Regions from separate parts of the Mesorhizobium sp. M2A.F.Ca.ET.043.02.1.1 genome, predicted to be linked through region 2. Evidence: predicted binding sites of a transcription regulator. Region 2 holds the regulator's gene; the other holds the start of a gene.
What was found. Region 2 encodes PhoB, which activates phosphate uptake and scavenging genes when phosphate is short. Its sites were predicted from a motif close to TGTCATNNANCTGTCAT; they were not measured.
Positions count from the first base shown of each region.

Region 1: the regulator PhoB is predicted to act here: its motif matches at 4,790-4,806, upstream of EJ068_RS13705 (alkaline phosphatase).

Region 1 is NZ_CP034445.1:2,911,951-2,921,440, forward strand. It holds partial or broken gene EJ068_RS13690 (DUF1062 domain-containing protein) at 1-567, shown strand, start outside; gene typA (translational GTPase TypA) at 618-2,447, opposite strand; gene EJ068_RS13700 (hypothetical protein) at 2,649-2,930, shown strand; gene EJ068_RS13705 (alkaline phosphatase) at 3,144-4,718, opposite strand; gene EJ068_RS13710 (MFS transporter) at 5,014-6,297, opposite strand; gene EJ068_RS13715 (TetR/AcrR family transcriptional regulator) at 6,376-6,984, shown strand; gene EJ068_RS13720 (hypothetical protein) at 7,030-7,620, shown strand; gene EJ068_RS13725 (transposase) at 7,951-8,748, shown strand; gene EJ068_RS32625 (hypothetical protein) at 8,717-8,878, shown strand; gene EJ068_RS13735 (3-hydroxyacyl-CoA dehydrogenase NAD-binding domain-containing protein) at 9,215-9,490, shown strand, end outside.
Region 2 is NZ_CP034445.1:2,235,995-2,245,484, forward strand. It holds gene EJ068_RS10635 (sugar ABC transporter permease) at 1-668, opposite strand, end outside; gene xylF (D-xylose ABC transporter substrate-binding protein) at 813-1,853, opposite strand; gene EJ068_RS10645 (ROK family protein) at 2,122-3,357, shown strand; gene phoB (phosphate regulon transcriptional regulator PhoB) at 3,520-4,209, opposite strand; gene phoU (phosphate signaling complex protein PhoU) at 4,227-4,934, opposite strand; gene pstB (phosphate ABC transporter ATP-binding protein PstB) at 4,955-5,758, opposite strand; gene pstA (phosphate ABC transporter permease PstA) at 5,755-6,606, opposite strand; gene pstC (phosphate ABC transporter permease subunit PstC) at 6,610-7,596, opposite strand; gene pstS (phosphate ABC transporter substrate-binding protein PstS) at 7,661-8,719, opposite strand; gene EJ068_RS10680 (PAS-domain containing protein) at 9,210-9,490, opposite strand, start outside.

The DNA.
Region 1 (9,490 bases), 680 kb from region 2:
CATCAACTGCAACCGCTGCGGCGGCTTCAGACCATACAAATGCAGCGAGAAATTCCGCGTCAATGCCAATGGCAAGCGCATCGACGTCTGGCTGATCTATCGCTGCAGCGGCTGCGAAAACTCCTGGAATTTCACCATCCTGGAACGACAAAACCGCCACGATATCGAGCCGGCGCTGCTGGCAGGCTCGAAAGCAACGATCCGGCGCTTGCGCGCCGCTATGCCTTCGATGCCGCCCCGCTGCGCAACCGAGCCGGACGGGTCGAGGAATCTCCCGATGTCACGGTTCGAAAGGAGCCGCTCGACCGAGAGCCGGGACACGCCAACGCCCTCGCGCTCGAGCTTCGGCTGGAGGGGACGACGCCTTTGCGGCTGGACCGCCTGCTTGCCGGCGAGCTCGGCCTTTCGCGGTCAAGACTCCAGGCCCTGGACGACCGAAGGCGACTGACCATGGAACCGGATGGCGCGAAAGCCTTGCGCAAGCCGGTTCGGGACGGCCTGGCGGTGCGCATCGGTCTAGCCGACGAGGCGGATTGCCGCGCCATCCTGTCGGCCGCGTGCCGCTGAAACGAAAGAGGGAGCACACGCTCCCTCTTTTGAACCCTTGGCTGGAAAGCTTACGCCGCGCCCATCACCTTGGCGGCCTTCTCGAAACGCTTGCGCTCGTTCGGGTCGAGATAGAGCTTGCGCAGCCGAATGGTCTTCGGCGTCACCTCGACCAGCTCGTCGTCCTGGATCCAGGCGAGAGCCCGCTCCAGCGTCATGCGGATCGGCGGCGTCAGCTTCACCGCCTCGTCCTTGCCGGCGGCGCGGATGTTGGTGAGCTTCTTGCCCTTGAGCACATTCACTTCGAGGTCGTTGTCGCGCGAATGGATGCCGATGATCATGCCCTGATAGACCTTGACGCCCGGATCGATGATCATCGGGCCGCGGTCTTCCAGATTCCACATGGCGTAGGCGACCGACTCGCCCTGCTCGTTGGAGATCAAGACGCCATTGGTGCGGCCGGGCAGCTCGCCCTTGTAAGGCTCATAGGCGAAGAACAGCCGGTTCATCACCGCGGTGCCGCGCGTGTCGGTCAACAGCTCCGACTGGTAGCCGATCAGGCCGCGCGTCGGCGCATGGAAGACGAGGCGCTGGCGATTGCCGCCGGAAGGACGCAGCTCGACCATCTCGGCCTTGCGCTCCGACATCTTCTGCACGACGACGCCGGCATGCTCCTCGTCGACGTCGATGACGACTTCCTCGACCGGTTCCAGCAATTCGCCGTTCTCGCCCTTCTGCATGACGACGCGCGGCCGCGACACGGCAAGCTCGAAACCCTCGCGGCGCATCGTCTCGATCAGCACCGCAAGCTGCAATTCGCCGCGGCCGGAAACGAAGAAGGAGTCCTTTTCGGCCGATTCCTCGATCTTCAGCGCGACATTGCCCTCGGCCTCGCGCAGCAGGCGGTCGCGGATGACGCGGCTGGTCACCTTGTCGCCCTCGGTGCCGGCAAGCGGGCTGTCGTTGACGAGGAAGGACATGGTGACCGTCGGCGGGTCGATCGGCTGCGCATGCAGCGGCTCGCTCACCTGCGGGTCGCAGAACGTGTCGGCGACGGTGCCTTTCGACAGGCCGGCGATGGCGACGATGTCGCCCGCCTGCGCTTCCTCGATCGGCTGGCGCTCGAGGCCGCGGAAGGCGAGGATTTTCGAGATACGTCCGGCCTCGATCTGCGTGCCGTCGTGATGCAGCACCTTGACCGCCTGGTTGGGCTTCAGCGTGCCGGACTCGATGCGGCCGGTGATGATGCGGCCAAGGAACGGATTGGCTTCCAGGATGGTGCCGATCATGCGGAAGGGACCCGGATGGACGGTCGGCGCCGGCACATGCTTGACGACGAGGTCGAACAGCGGGGCTAGGCCCTGGTCCTTCGGACCTTCGGGGTTTTCCGACACCCAGCCGTCGCGGCCCGACCCGTAGAGGATCGGGAAATCGAGCTGCTCGTCGGTGGCGTCGAGCGCGGCGAAAAGGTCGAACACCTCGTTGACAACCTCGACATGGCGGGCGTCGGGACGGTCTATCTTGTTGATGACGACGATGGGCCGCAAGCCGACCTTAAGCGCCTTGCCGACAACGAACTTGGTCTGGGGCATCGGCCCTTCGGCAGCGTCGACGAGCACGATCGCCGAATCCACCATCGACAGGATGCGCTCCACCTCGCCGCCGAAATCGGCGTGTCCGGGCGTGTCGACGATGTTGATGCGGGTGCCGTGCCAGTCGACCGAGGTCGCCTTGGCCAGGATGGTGATGCCCCGCTCTTTTTCGAGGTCGTTGGAATCCATGGCGCGTTCGGCGACGCGCTGGTTGTCGCGGAAGGCTCCGGACTGTTTCAGAAGCTGATCGACCAGCGTGGTTTTGCCATGGTCGACGTGCGCGATGATCGCGATATTTCGGAGGTTCATTTTTCTGGTCTCGGAAACGTTGCAGGCGGCAGGCTTAACAAGCGCCGCCTTTTTCGGTTGCGCGGCTCATACAAGGTTTTTCGCATTTGCGAAAGGGGAGGCCCGACCCCAAATAATGGTCACTGATTCTTAAACGTCTTGGTGTGAAATGAATCTGTTAACCAAGGCGGAACCTTTGAGGGGCCGGGCGATTTCATGTTCATGACCGATCAGATGTCCAGATTGCGTCCGGTTTTCGCGTGGGCGGCGCTTGGCCTGCTCGTCGCGGCGGGCGCCGCGCAGTCGGCGGCGGCGCTCAGGCAAGCCGATCCGATCTCGCCGCCCGATGCCCAAACGGCGCAGCAGATGTTCGCCGATGCCCCCGACGGCGTCGACCCGATCGTCACCGGCCCGGTCAGCGCCGCCTTCAAGCAGCGCCAGAAGGATGCCAATTGCGACACCGCGGTCTGGCCGAACATTCCGCGCGCTTGTTATCCGGATTGACGCTCTCAATACCGCAAACGTAGCTATCCTTCGCGCCCCCTCTGTCCTACCGGACATCTCCCCCACTTGAGGGAGTTGGCTGTCGCGTTTGATTTCGCCAATCGCCGACGTTGCCGAAGGAGCGAGGCGCCAAAGCTGCTGATCTCCCCCCAAGTGGGGAGATGGCCGGCAGGCCAGAGGGGGGCGCTGTACCGCCGACGGTTTACTTTCACTTCAAGCCGATCGCACCGGGTCCAGCGTCACCTTGTAAAGCTCGTTGTCGTCGCGATCCATCAAGCGCACGGTGAGCTGCTCTGTCGCACCCGAAATATCGACCAGCCCGAAGAACTGCAAGCCTGCCGACGGCGGCAGGTTCTGGCCCTGCTCGGCGGTCGGCGCCTTGATGAATTTCAGCTCCGGCCCGAAGGTCATGTCGAGGTCGTTGGGGCCGAACGTGCCGGCATGGATCGGGCCGGACACGAATTCCCAGAACGGATTGAAATCCTGGAACTGCGCCTTGTCGGGGTTGTAGTAATGCGCCGCCGTGTAGTGCACGTCGGCGGTGAGCCAGACGGTGTTGGTGATGCCGGCAGTCTTGATGAAGCGCAGCACATCGGCGAATTCGAGCTCGCGCCCCTTCGGCTTGCCGTTGTCGTTGTTGCTGACGGCCTCGAAGCCGGCCTTCTTCGCCGCGTAGTCCCAGACGACGAGGCTGAGCGGCATGTCGGCGGCGATGACCTTCCAGGTCGCCTTCGAGTTCGCCAGCTCGCGCTTCAGCCATTTGGATTGCTCCTCGCCGATCATGCGCGACTTCGGCGTCAGCGTTTCATCCAGATTGGCGCCGTTCGGGCCGCGATAGGAGCGCATGTCGAGGAAGAACACGTCGAGCAGCGGCCCATGCGAGATCTTGCGGTAGACGCGGCCCGGCTCCGACGGCTCGTAACGGATGGTGGTCATCTCATGGAAGGCGCGCGCGGCCCTGGCCGCCAGCACATGGATCGACTTTTCCTTGTAGCGGTCGTCCTTGCTGAGGTCCTTCGAGTCCGACCAGTTGTTGAGAACCTCGTGGTCGTCCCATTGGTAGAAGGTCGGACAGATGGCCGAGAGGGCAAGCACATGCTTGTCCATCATGTTGTATTTCCACTGGTCGCGATATTCGTCCAGCGTCTCGGCGACCTTGCGCTTGCCGTCGAGCATGACGACGTTCTTCCACTTGCCGCCGCCGGGCAGGTCGACCTCGTCCTTCAGCGCGCCATCGGCATAGATCGTGTCGCCCGAATGCAGGAAGAAGTCCGGCGTGTGCTTGGCGATGGTCGAATAGGTCTTCATGCCGGTCTCGTCGATGCCCCAGCCCTGGCCGGCGGTGTCGCCTGACCAGGCGAAGCGCACGTCGCGCTTCGAGGACGGCGCGGTGCGGAAACGGCCGACGATCGGCTCGGAGACGGCGTTGATGTCGGACAGGTCGGCCGCGATCATGCGGTAGAAGATGTCCTGGTCGGAGGCGAGATCGGTGAGCAGCCGCTTCACCGTGCAGTCGCTGGCCGGCGACGTATCGAGCGGCGCGAGCCTTGTGGCGTTTGCAAAACTTTCGGTGGTCGACACTTCATACATAACGCGCGCGGGCCGGTCGGTGCGCGTCCACACCATGCCGGACGTGGCGTCGACGTCGCCGGACTGCACGCCATGCGTGAAGGCCGGCCGCTGGCTGGCGCGGGAATAATAGGGCAGCGCCAGACCGGAGGCGCCGACAAGGCCGAAGGCGCTGGCCGAGGTGACGAAAGCGCGGCGGGTAAGGGAAAGCTTGTCCATGGCTGTCTCCGGATGGCTTTGAACGGGACCGCCAAGCTCTCGCCTCATTGTTTCAGGCGTGTCTCGGAACCATGAAGTTTTGATAACAGTCGACAGAACTGCTGATCTCCCCCTTGTGGGGAAGATGGCCGGCAGGCCAGAGGGGGGCGCGAAGGATCGCCAACTTCTCAGGGACGGCCTGTTCGAGCTTCTGGCCGACGGCTTTGATTGGCTGCAATTCAACTGACAAGTCGGCGGGACAGCGCCCCCCTCTGCCCTGCCGGGCATCTCCCCCACAAGGGGTGAGATTGGCAGCTCAAGCCGCCTGCGGCTCCGGCTCGAATGCCAGCTTGGTCGTATTGATCAGCAGCGAGATACAGGCCGCCGCGATGCCCGTCATGCCGGCGATCAGGAAGGCCAGTTCGTAATTGCCCTGCAACTCGCGCATCGTGCCGCCGAAGGCTGCAGCCGCCGCTGCGCCCACTTGGTGGCCGGCGACGATCCAGCCGAACACGATCGGCCCGCTACGGTCGCCGAAGGCTTCGTTGGCGAGCCGGAGCGTCGGCGGCACGGTGGCGATCCAGTCGAGCCCGTAGAGCACGGCGAAGATGATCAGGCTGGTCGCCGAGAAGCCGGAATAAGGCAGATAGATCAGCGACAGGCCGCGCACGGCATAGTAGACGCCGAGCAGCTTGCGCGGATCGAAACGGTCGGTGAGCCAGCCGGACAGGGTGGTGCCGATCAGGTCGAAAATACCCATCATCGACAACAGCCCGGCCGCCTGCACCTCCCCGATGCCCATGTCGCCGCAAAAGGCGATAAGATGCGTGCCGACGAGGCCGTTGGTGGTGAAGCCGCAGACGAAGAAGGTGGCGAAGAGATACCAGAACACCCGTGTGCCGGCGGCGCGGCGCAGCGTGTTCAGCGTATGCGCCAGGAAATTGCCCTGCGATGCGGGCGACACCGGCGGCACGTCGTCGGCATCGGCGCCATAGCGCACCTGACCGATCGAGGCCGGGCGTTCCGGCACCAGCAGAAAGACCAGCGGCACGAGAGCAGCGGTGGCGATCGCGATCGCTATGGCGACTGGCTTCCAACCTCCCGACTGGGCCAGCGAGGCAAGCAGCGGCAAGAACACCAGCAGGCCGGTCGCGCTGGAGGCGGACATCAACCCCATCACCAGGCCGCGATTGGTCTTGAACCAACGGTTGACGATTGTTGCGCCGAGCACGGTCGCGACCGCGCCCGAACCGATGCCTGAAAACACTCCCCAGGTGATCAGCAGATGCCACGGCTTGGTCATCAGCAGGCTGAGCGCGGTGGAGCCCGACATGATCATCAGCGCGGCAAGCAGCGTGCGGCGCAGCCCGATCCGCTCCATCAACGCCGCGGCAAACGGTCCGGTCAGACCATAGAGGAAGATGCCAATCGCGGCAGCCAGCGAGACGATGTCGCGCCGCCAGCCGAAGCTCTCTTCCAGCGGCAGCATCATGACTGACGGCGCTGAACGAAGCCCTGCTGCAATCAAAAGACAAAGAAAGATGACCGCGACAACGACGAAGGCGTAGCGCTGGCCAAACGGACGGGATTGAGCTATCATGTTACTGACCGGTACGTTGCAATGGGATGGCACCATACATACGTACCGGTCAGTAACATTGTCAAGCGAGTCGTCTGCATGCCATCGGACAATAAAATTGAAGCGTCGTTGAACACGGCCCCCGCCCCGAGGGCCGCCGACAAGATTCTCGACGTGGCGCGCGACCTGTTCTACCGCGAGGGCATCAGGGCGATCGGCGTCGACGAGATCGTCAGGCGCGCCGGCGTCACAAAGCCCAGCCTCTATCGCAGTTTCCCGTCCAAGGATGAGCTCGCCGCCTCCTATCTGCGCAAATACGACCTCGAATTCTGGGAGCGCTTCGACGAGGCCGTCGACGCGCATCCCGGCAATCCGCGCGCCCAGATCATCGCTTTCCTGACCCGTGTCGGCAAACGCACGCAAAAGCCGGATTATCGCGGCTGTGGCATGACCAACGCCGCGGTGGAATATCCTGAGCGTGGTCACCCGGCGCGCATCGTCAGCGAGAACAACAAGCAGGAATTGCGCCGGCGCCTGCGCGCCATGGCGACGGCGATGGGCGCAGCCGATTCCGACACGCTGGGCGATGGGCTGCTCCTCCTCATCGAAGGCGCCTATATCAGTGGCCAGCTTTTCGGCCATGGCGGACCGGCGGCGTCGGTCGCCCGCAACGCCGACCTCTTGATCGAAGCCAGCTTGAAGAAATAGCGGACGGCGTTACGCTTCCGGCAGCTCGAAACGGAGTTGCCATCGATGCGTGCCCTTCTGATCCCGCTTGCGCTTGCCGGTTTCTGCCAGGCGGCCCAGGCCGGCGACATCTCCAGCGCCTACACCGATCTCGATTCGAAGAAGGACTGCGTGACCTATGCCCAGGCCGCGGAAGGCGACGGCGACTGGGCGAGCCTCGTCTGCTCAGGCTATCGCGGCTACCCGGTGCTGATCGGCTACGACGACGCGCGCGAATCCGTCTATTATGGCTTTCCGTCCGACGACATGACCGCGGTCTGGGAGAGCTTCACTGCCTTCAACGGCTCAGGCCCGAAAGTGGAATGGCGCATCGAGACCAATGGCGACATCGCCATCCCTTTCGCCGCCATCCATCGCCGCTCGGTCAGCAACCCCGAGGACGACAAGAAATCGACCGACGTGCTGGTCGTCGCCAAGGTCGCGCAACCGGAAGAGCATCAGGGCTGCACCGTCGGCCTGGTTTTGGCCACCGGCAACCCACAGGCCAACGATCAGGCGCGCAAGCTGGCGGATGAGAAAGCCAAGACCTTCGTCTGCGGCAAGGACAAGCGCGAAGTGATCGGCGACGTGCCGCCCTTCGGCCGGGTAGATAACTAGTGGCGCTGCACAGGGCTTTTGAAAGTTTGTCTTGGTGTCGATTTTCCGCCGCCCGTGAAAATCAGCGCAAACGCCGGGGATTGGCTGGAGCCGCCCCAACTTCGTCATTCTATGGCGGAGCAAGGAGCGAAGCGACGCGGCGCAGACCATAGAATCCTGTGTGTTGGTTCTGGTGTATGGTTGAGGTGGGAAGGAGACCGAGTGGATCGTGGTCGTCCTTTCGGACAGGCCGTGGCATGGCCCGGTCCCTTCCCACCGGTGAACCATCAACCTGAACAGTTGCACGGGGCTGTTCGAAGCAGACCCCGCACCACAGGAAGAGGCGTGGACATGATAGCCCAGAACTATGTCGGCTGCGACATCTCCAAGCAGTGGCTCGACTTTTTTGATGAGACAAGCGGCCGTCTTCGGCGCATCGACAACCAGGCCGATGCGATCGCCGCCTATGTGGCAGGCCTTGATCCCAGTCGGGACTTCGTCGTCATGGAGGCGACAGGTGTCCATGACCGGCTGCTGCGCCATGCGCTGGCCAAGGCCGGCGTGCCGTTCTCGCGGCACAACCCGGCGCACACCCACCACTATTCGAAGTCGACGCGCCGGCGCGCCAAGACCGATCCTCTCGATGCCAGGATGCTGAGCGACTATGGCCGTCGCTATAACCCTGAGGCCGAGCCGGCGCCGAGCGAAGAAGTCGAGCGGCTTCAATCGCTTGCCGGCCACCGCGATCATTTGGTCGAGATGCGGGCAGCGCTGAAGAAGCACCTCGCCGAGGCTTTCGAGGAGGCCGTCATTGCCGATCTGGAAGAGACGATCGCCTTCCTCGACACGCGTATCAAGGCGTTCGAGAGCCAGATTGCCGAAGTCATTCGTCAAAACCAGGACACCGCTCGCGACCATGCGCTGATGGTCTCCGTGCCCGGTGTCTCCAATGTCGGCGCGCTCTCTTTGCTGGCGCTCCTGCCCGAGCTCGGCCAGCGCTCACCCAAGGCGAATCGCCGCGCTCGCCGGCCTTGCCCCGTTCGACAACAAGAGCGGCAAGCTCAGCCGCAGGAGCCAGATCCAGGGCGGGCGATCACGCGTGCGTCGCGCCCTCTATATGGCTGCCCTCACCGCCATCAGAACCTGTGAGCGCTTCAAGACCTTCTATACCGCACTTGCTGCCCGCTCAGGGTCCAAGAAACTCGCCATCATCGCCGTCGCAAGGAAGCTCCTGGTCGTCCTCAACGCCATCATGCGCGACAAAACCGCATTCGCGTGAACACAGTTGCCATGCCGTTATGCAGGCGCGCCTCTCACGGTGCAGAATTCTGCTCCGCTGCCGCTCTTGGATCAAGGTAACGGCATGGATTCCAGGGTCTCCGCGACGGAGCTTCGCTCCTGCTCCGCCCTGGAATTACGATCGCGATGGACGTTTCTGCCAATCTCCAACGCATACCGCCTGCCAACGCAAAAACGCAGCCAACCTTTCAAAATCCCTTTGTCGGGAAACCAGCCGCTCTCAACTAACCATTGCGCCAAGTCTGGTTCGGGTTCCCATTCACGGGCCGGCCTAGTAAACCCTTGCGCCATTGCAGCCGGTCTCGGGAGGTTCCGCTTGTCCAGTTCTGTCAGCGTCACGAATGACAACGGCGTGGCGGTGGTCACCATCGACAATCCGCCGGTCAATGCGCTGAGTTTTCATGTCCGCAAGCCGCTCTATGAGGCGCTTGCCGCGCTACGCTACGATCCTGCCGCCAAGGCGATCGTCATAGCCTGCGCCGGGCGCACTTTCGTCGCCGGCGCAGACATCACCGAATTCGGCAAGCCGGTCCAGCAGCCGGAACTACGCGCCATCATCGCCTTGCTTGAAACGATTCCCAAGCCGACAGTT
Region 2 (9,490 bases):
GCCAGGCAGGCGACGATGCCGACGACCCAACTCCATTTGGCGCCGATCGAGCCCGCCGGGCCGCCGCCCATCAGCTGGAAGGTGGCGTCAAGCGGCGCGACGGTCTGGCCGCTGGTGACCCACCAGGCAGCGCCACGCCACACCAGCAATCCGCCCAGCGTGACGATGAAGGCCGGCACTTCGAGATAGGCGATGACGAAGCCCTGGAAGGCACCGATGAGGAGGCCGAGCGCCAGGCCGATCAGCAGTGCCAGCACCCAGATCCACGGGTTGCCGAGCTCGAGCCCGACGAAGCGAACCAGGAAATGCACCTGGGCAAAACCCATGACCATGCCGATCACCCCTTCGGCCGATCCGACCGACAGGTCGATGTTGCGCATGACGATGACCAGCACCATGCCAGAGGCCATGATCGCCACGGCCGAAGTCTGCACCGACAGGTTCCAGAGGTTGCGCGGCGTCAGGAAAGTGCGGCTGTCGAAGTCGAGCGGATTGACGCCAAGCCGCAGGCTGGAGATCACATGCAGTCCGCCCCAGATCAGCAGCAGCGCGCCGATCATGCCGAGCATGCGGGTGTCCAGCTCGGTTGCCTTCAGGAACCGGGCGACGGTGCCCAGCTCCGAGGCACGCGCGGTGTCTGCCGGTTGGGTGGACGTCGTGTCGGTCATGAAATTCCTCCTGCCGGCCTGCCGTCTGACGCGGATGCCGGAGCAAGCCTAGAAGCTATCCGCTCGAGGCGGGACGGTAAATCTTCGAGAAAACGCCGCGGCTTTCCGGCCGCGGCGCGAAGTTTTTGGTTTAAGTCGGCGAGCTTAGTTGCAGACCTTGACGCTGCCGGCGGCAACGCCAGCGCAGACTTCGTCCTTCTTGATCCAGCCGGCGTCGATGACGAGGTTGAGATTGTCCTTGGTGATCGCGATCGGGGTCAGGAACAGCGACTTGACGGTGTTGCCGCCAGGCGTTGTGAAGTCCTTGGCGCCGGCGATGTCGCCCATCTTCTTGCCGTCGGCGAGCTGCGAGGCGATCTCGGCGGCGTTCTTGCCGAGCTCGCGCGCATCCTTCCACACCGACACGGTCTGCGTGCCGAGCGCGATGCGGTTCAGCGCCGCGTGGTCGCCGTCCTGGCCCGAGACCGGAACGGTGCCGGCCAGGCCTTGCGCCGTCAGCGCCGCGACGACGCCGCCGGCGGTGCCGTCATTGGCGGCCACGACCGCGTCGACCTTGTTGTCGTTGGCGGTCAGGAACTGCTCCATATTCTTCTGCGCGTTGGCGGGCAGCCAGCCGTCGGTATAGGCCTCGCCGACATTCTTGATCTTGCCGCTGTCGATCGCCTCCTTCAGCACTTCCATGGAACCCGAGAACAGGAAGTCGGCGTTCGGATCGGAACCCGAGCCCTTGATAAAGACGTAGTTGCCTTCGGGCTTGGCCTTGAACACCTCACGGGCCTGCATGCGGCCGACTTCCTTGTTGTCGAAGGTCAGGTAGAAAACGTCCTTGTTCTCGATCAGGCGGTCGTAGCCGACGACCGGGATGCCTTCATCGAGCGCCTTCTGCACCGCCGGGCCGATCGCCGAGGCGTCCTGCGCCAGGATGATCAGCGAATTGGCGCCCTGCGAGATCAGGCTTTCGACGTCGGTCAGCTGCTTGCCCGGATTGGACTGCGCGTCGGCGGAAATATACTTGTCGCCGGCGGCCTCGATGGCGGCCTTCATCGCCGCTTCGTCGGTCTTCCAGCGCTCTTCCTGGAAATTCGACCACGAGACGCCGATCACCTTGTCCTTCGCCTCGGCGACCGAAGGCAGCGTCAGCGACATGGCTACGCCCGCCAGAATGGCGGCTGCGAATTTCTTCATGATATCCTCCCTGCGCCTTGTGCGGCGCGACCCAGACTGGCCCGAAGGCCGGCATAGAGGCTTTTTTTCGAGCCTCAAAAAAATAGTGATCCAGCGAAATGAAGCTGTCAACCGAGATTCTGATGGCATTTGATGGGCCCAGGGATTTTTTTCGGAGTCCGCAATAAATAATGACATCGGCTTTGGCTTCTGCCACTATCCCTAGCGTGTCAGCGACAGGCCATGGCATCATCACAAGGCCGCGATGACCGGGAGGACGTGCGAGACGATGTCGGTCGGAATCCGTCACGACGATTTGCGCCGGCGCAACCGCGCCATGGTGATTTCGGCCGTGCGCCGCGCCGGCCAGCCATCGCGGACGGAAATTGCCGCCACCACCGGCCTCAGCCACTCGACCATTTCAGCGATCTCCGCCGATCTGATCCAGGAGGGCATCCTCACCGAGAGCAAGGCCAGCGAGCCGACGGCGTTGAAGCGCGGCCGGCCGCAGATCGGCCTGGCGCTGAATCCCGAGGCCGCCGCGGTGTTGACGGTGGTGCTGTCGCTGAACTTCCTGTCCGTCGCCGTCATCGACTATGCCGGCCAGGTGATCGCCGAGGAGCAGCGGCGCCTGGACACGCTCGTCATGCCGCGCGACGAGCTGATCGGCGAATGCCTGGCGATCGTCCGGCGCCGGCTGCAGGACCCCGATCTCGACGTGGGCAGCGTCGCCCGCATCGCCATGGGCATTCAAGGCATCACCGATTCCCACGCACGCGCCATGCTATGGTCGCCGATCACGCCGCTGACCGACATTCCGTTCGCCGACATCCTGGAGAGGGAATTCGGCATCCCTGCCACCATGGAGAACGACTGCAACATGATGGCGGTGGCGCTGCGATGGCGCGATCCCGAGCGCTATCGTGACAATTTCATCGCCATCCTGCTCTCGCACGGCATCGGCATGGGCCTGGTGCTGAAGGGCGAATTGTTCACCGGCTCGCATTCCTCCGGCGGCGAGTTCGGCCACATGATCCATCGTCCGGGCGGCGCGCTTTGCCGCTGCGGCCGCCGCGGCTGCGTCGAGGCCTATGCCGGCAACTACGCGATCTGGCGCAGCGCCATGGGGATAAGCGAGGACGCCGCACCGACCGATGTCGGTGACGCCGACATGCGCGCGCTGGCCGCAAAGGCCCGACAGGCGGACGGCCCCGAACGGGAAGCCTATCGTCGGGCCGGCGAGGCGCTGGGCTTCGGTCTTGGCAGCCTGTTCGCCCTCATCGACCCGGCGCCGGTCGCCATGGTCGGCGTCAGCGCGGCCGCCTTCGACCTGATCGAGCCGGCGCTGAGGGAGGCGATCGCCCAGACCGCCGGCGGCCAGCACTCGAGCTCGATCTCCTTCGACACCGAGCCGAACGAGCTGCCGCTGATCCGCGAAGGCTGCGCCACCCGCGCGCTGACCTTCGTCGACCAGGAGATTTTCGCGCCGGGTGTCCAGGCAAGAGCGGGCAAGCACGTCGCATAAGCCGCAAGCTCAAGCGCCGGGATATGCTGAGATTCCGGTCAGGCCGAGTCGAAAATGGTGGATTCCGAGAACCGGAGCGGAGCGTACTTTTTGGTACGTGAGTACCGGAAGCGCAGGAAGCCGCCATTCGCAGGCCGGCCTCACCTGAATATCAGCATATCCCTAGTCTTCCCGGATTGCATAACCCGCCCCGCGGATGGTGCGGATGACGTCGGGCATGCGGCCGTTGTTGACGGCCTTGCGCAGGCGGCCGACATGCACGTCCACGGTGCGCTCGTCGATATAGATCGTCTCGCCCCAGACATTGTCGAGCAGCTGGCTGCGCGAGAACACGCGGCCGGGATGCCGCATCATGAATTCGAGCAGGCGGAACTCGGTCGGGCCGAGCCTGATCTCGCTCTTCTTGCGATAGACGCGGTGCGATTCGCGGTCGAGCACGATGTCGCCGACCTTGAGCACGCTGGACAGCACCTCGGGCTTGGCGCGGCGCAGCAGCGCCTTGACGCGCGCCATGAACTCCGGCGTCGAGAACGGCTTGACCAGATAGTCGTCGGCGCCGGTGGACAAACCTCGAACCCGATCGCTTTCTTCACCGCGCGCGGTCAGCATGATGATCGGCAGCCGCTCGGTCTCGGGCCGCATCCTGAGACGCCGGCAGAGCTCGATGCCGGAGACCGCCGGCACCATCCAGTCGAGCACGAGCAGGTCGGGAACATTTTCCTGAAGGCGGATTTCGGCCTCGTCGCCGCGGGTCACCACTTCCACCTGGTAACCCTCGGATTCGAGGTTGTAGCGGAGCAGCACCCCCAGCGGCTCCTCGTCCTCCACCACCATGATGCGTGGCGCGATCATCGGGGTAACCTTTTCCGTCAGGCGGCCGGCGCCGACATTGCCGTCTCGTCCTGCTTGGGACGGTTGGCGGGCAATTGCGTGCCGGTCAGCACATAATAGGCGTTCTCGGCGATGTTGGTCACATGGTCACCGATGCGCTCGAGGTTCTTGGCGCAGAACAGAAGATGCGTGCAAGCGGTGATGTTGCGTGGATCTTCCATCATGTAGGTCAACAGCTCGCGGAAGACGGAGGTGTATTTGACGTCGATGCGTTCGTCGTCGTTGCGAAGCTTGGCCAGCGCCGTGGCATCACCCACCGTATATTCCTGAATCACGCCCTGGACCTGGATCAGCACCAGTTGCGCCATGGAATCGATCGAATGCGTGAGGTCGCGCGGGGCAGTGCTGACGCCGACTGACCCGACGCGCTTGGCGATGTTCTTGGCGAGATCGCCGATGCGTTCGAGGTCGCCCGCCATGCGTATCGAGCCGACCACGTGGCGAAGATCGTCCGCCATCGGCTGGCGCTTGGCGATCAGCGTGATGGCGCGGTCGTCAAGCTCGCGCTGACGCGCGTCCATGATGGCATCGTCGGAGACGACGCGCTGCGCCAGCGCATTGTCGCTTTCGAGCAGGGCCCTGGTCGAGCCGCCGACCATGGAGCCGGCGAGATCGCCCATGTCGTTGATGAGCCGGCTGATCTGCCTCAGATCCTCGTCGAACGAGGCGACGGTATGTTCGGCCATGATGTTGTCCTCGTATGAGCTCAGCCGAAGCGGCCGGTGATGTAGTCCTGGGTGCGCTTCTCGCGGGGCGAGGTGAATATCTTCTCGGTCCGGTCGAATTCCACCAGCTCGCCCAGATACATGAACGCCGTCTGCCGCGACACGCGCGCCGCCTGCTGCATGTTGTGGGTGACGATGACGATCGTGTAGTCGGCCTGCAATTCGTCGATCAGCTCCTCGATCTTGGCGGTCGAGAGCGGATCGAGCGCCGAGGCCGGTTCGTCGAGCAGGATGACCTCCGGCTTCACCGCGACGGTGCGGGCGATGCAAAGGCGCTGCTGCTGGCCGCCCGAGAGGCTCTGGCCGCTGGCGTTGAGCTTGTCCTTGACCTCGTTCCACAGCGCCGCGCGCTTCAGCGCCGACTCGACGCGGCTGTCCATCTCGGCCTTGCTGATCTTCTCATAGAGCCTGACGCCGAAGGCGATGTTCTCGTAGATCGACATCGGGAACGGCGTCGGCTTCTGGAACACCATGCCGATCTTGGTCCTGAGCAGGTTGAGGTCCTGCGAGCGATCGAGGATGTTCTTGCCGTCGAGCAGCACCTGGCCCTCGGCGCTCTGCTTCGGATAAAGCTCGTAGATGCGGTTCAAGACGCGCAGCAGCGTCGACTTCCCGCAGCCCGACGGCCCGATGAAGGCGGTCACGCTGCGCTCGGGCAGCGACAGGTTGATGTCCTTCAGCGCCTTCGACTGGCCATAGTAGAAGTTGAGGTTCTTGACCTCGATCTTGGCCTTCTCGACGGTCGTGTCGGCTACGTTCAGGTCGGTGGACAACATCGGTTTCATCTGTCCTCTCTGCGTCCGGTTAGGCTGCGGGCGATGATGCTCAGCCCGAGAACCGTCAAGGTGATTATGAGTGCGCCCGTCCAGGCCAGCTGCTGCCATTCCTCGTAAGGGCTGAGAGCGAACTGGAAGATGGTCACCGGCAGGCTGGCCATCGGGGCATTGAGATTGCTCGACCAGAACTGGTTGTTGAGCGCGGTGAAGAGCAGCGGCGCCGTCTCGCCGGAGATGCGGGCGATCGCCAGCAATATGCCGGTCACGATGCCGGACAGCGCCGCGCGGTAGGCGACGGAGCGGATCACCACCCAGCGCGGCGCGCCGATGGCGGTGCCTGCCTCGCGCAGCGCGTTGGGCACGAGGTTCAGCATGTCCTCGGTGGTGCGCACCACGACGGGGATCACCAGGATGGACAGCGCGACGGCGCCGGCGATGGCCGAGAAGTGCCCCATCGGCCGCACCATCAGCTCATAGACGAACAGGCCGACGATGATCGAAGGGGCCGACAACAGGATGTCGTTGATGAAGCGCACCACCGTGGTCAGCTTCGAGAAGCGGCCGTACTCGGCCATGTAGGTGCCGGCCAGCACGCCGATCGGCGTGCCGACGACGATGCCGATGATCGTCATCACGATGCTGCCGTAGATGGCGTTGAGCAGGCCGCCGGCATCGCCGGGCGGTGGCGTCATTTCCGTGAACACGGCAAGGTTCACCCCCGAAAGGCCCTTGTAGAGCAGAGCGCCAAGGATCAGCGCCAGCCAGGCCAGCCCGATGCCGGCGGCTATGACGCACAGCGCCATCATCACGGCATTCTTGCGCTTGCGGCTCTGGTGAAGCGATTGGGCAGTCGCCATCGGTCAGGCTCCCGTGCGGCTATCGATGCGCAGCAGCATGTAGCGTGCGAGCGCCAGGATGATGAAGGTTATGATGAACAGGATCAGGCCGAGAGCCACCAGCGAGGAGGTGTAGATCGCGCCATCGGCCTCGGTGAACTCGTTGGCGATCGTCGCCGAGATCGTCGTGCCCGGCGCGAACAGCGAGGCGCTGATGCGATGCGCGTTGCCGATGACGAAGGTGACGGCCATCGTCTCGCCGAGCGCGCGGCCGAGGCCGAGCATGACGCCGCCCATGATGCCGACGCGGGTGTAGGGAATGGTCACGCGCCGCGTCACCTCCCAGGTCGTGCAGCCGATGCCGTATGCCGATTCCTTCAACACCGCCGGCACCGTGTCGAACACGTCCTTGGTGATCGAGGTGATGAAGGGCAGCACCATGATGGCCAGGATCAGCGAGGAGGTCAGCAGGCCGATGCCGTAGGGCGGGCCGGCAAACAGGCTGTTGAGGCCGGGGACGCCTTTGAAGAGCCAGATGATGAAGGGCTGGATCGTCGTCTGCAGGAACGGCGCGAAGACGAACAGGCCCCAGATGCCGTAGATGATCGAGGGGATGCCGGCCAGAAGCTCGACGGCGATGCCGATAGGGCGCCGCAGCGGACGCGGGCAGAGCTCGGTCAGGAAGACGCCGATGCCGATGCCGATCGGCACGGCGATGATGATGGCGATGGCCGAGGTGACGATGGTGCCGTAGATGGGCGCCAGCGCGCCGAAATTCTCGGTGACCGGGTTCCAGGATTCGGTCGAAAGGAAGGATATGCCGAATTTCGACAGCGCTTCCCACGATCCGGCGATCAGCGAGATGGCGACCCCGCCGAGCAGAACCAGCACGAGGATGGCGGAAGCGCGCGTGGCCGCCCGGAAGACCATGTCGGTGAAGGCAAAGCGGCGCACTGTCGCTTCCCTGGTCCGCATGGCGGACGATGTCGCGGCTTCGGAAACGGCACTCATCTAGCCCCTCGCATTTCGAAAGAGACGGGAGGGCGCCGGAAGCGCCCTCCCTTGTTCGTCAGAATTACATGCCGGAATAGAGCGGCTTGCCATTCGCGTCGACGATGTCCTTGCCCCACATTTCCTCGACGCTCTTCACGACCGCGTCGGGCATCGGAACATAGTCCAGGCTGGCGGCCAGCTCGTCGCCCTTGGCGTAGGACCAGGCGAAGAACTTGAGCGCCTCGCCGGTGGCGGCGGCATCGTCGGGCTTCTTGTAGACGAGGATCCAGGTGGCGGACGTCATCGGCCAGGTTTCGGCGCCGGTCTGGTTGGCCAGGATGACGCCGTAGCCCGGCTGCGAGTTCCAGTCGGCATTGGCAGCGGCGGCCGAGAAGGCGGCGGCGGTCGGCTCGACCTTCTTGCCGTCCTTGTTGATCAGGTCGGTGTAGGTCAGCTTGTTCTGCTTGGCATAGGCATATTCGACATAGCCGATCGCGCCGCCGGTCTGCGAGACGTTGTTGGCGACGCCCTCATTGCCCTTGGCGCCGATGCCCACCGGCCACTCGAGCGCGGTGTTGACGCCGACTTTCGACTTCCAGTCGGCGCTGACGTCGGCCAGATAGTAGCTGAAGTTGAAGGTGGTGCCCGAGCCGTCCGAACGGTGCACGACCGCGATCGCCTGGTCGGGCAGCTTAACGTCCGGGTTGAGCTTCTTGATCGCTTCGTCGTTCCAGTTGGTGATCTTGCCGGAGAAGATGTCGGCCAGCGTCGGGCCGTCGAGCACCAGCTCGCCCGGCTTGACGCCTTCGAGGTTGACGACCGGAACGATGCCGCCCATCACCATCGGGAACTGCGCGAGCCCGGTGGAGTTGAGATCCTCGCCCTTCAGCGGCGCGTCGGAAGCGCCGAAGGTCACCGTCTTGGCCTTGATCTGCTTGATGCCGCCGCCGGAGCCGATCGACTGGTAGTTGAGACCGATGCCGGTCTCCTTCTTGTAGGCGTCGGCCCACTTCGCATAGATCGGATAGGGGAAGGTGGCGCCGGCGCCGGAGATATCGGCTGCCATCGCGGCGGAGATGCTAAGGGTTGATGCCGCAGCCATTGCAATCGCAACGGCCGCAGAGCGGATGAAATGTCTCATGTGGCCTGCTCCTGTTCGGAAGATGGTCTTTCGGCACCCGTTCTATCGGCGCCCGGTGAGCGCAATAGACTTCGATTATTACAGTCGCATGACAGTTTCGTGTCAGCCCGGTAACGCCTGAACGGGGATGCTCGGAAGGGCTTCCGGCGGTCTCTGCGGGCCGGCCGGAGTTTGCCGCGGGAATCAGCGACTTGTCTGACTTTTGAATCAAAAATTATCCCGGCGGCCGGATCGCGGCCGCCGGGAAATAAAATCCGGACGAGAGCGCGTTGCCTGCATGCCAGAGCGGATCATGGCGTGGCCATCGCCGAAAACAGGTCCGTTGGGGTAGAGTCGACGCTGTTTCTTGTTGGCGGTCGCTGCTCCCGCCCGTAACCGAAGAGCGGAATCAATGCTACGATTGTCAGAGCTTGGCGTTGGCTTTGATATGGTGCGATCGCACCATACGCATACGTCAACGCCTTGCGCCCGCCTGCCGGCTAAATTCGCTTTAACCCGCGCTGCGCCGGGTCTCGATATCCGAACCCAGCCAGCGCTCGAGCTTTTCGAGCAGCGCCCGCGGGCTGATCGGCTTCGGCAGGTAATCGTCCATGCCGGCCTCGAGGCAGCGTTCGCGGTCGCCCTTCAGCGCATGCGCCGTGACGCCCACGATCGGCACATGCGTGCCCATGTCCTGCTCGAGCTTGCGAATGGCGCCTGTTGCTTCCAGCCCGTTCATTTCCGGCATCGACACGTCCATCAGGATCATGCGCGGATTGAGCTTGCCGAAAG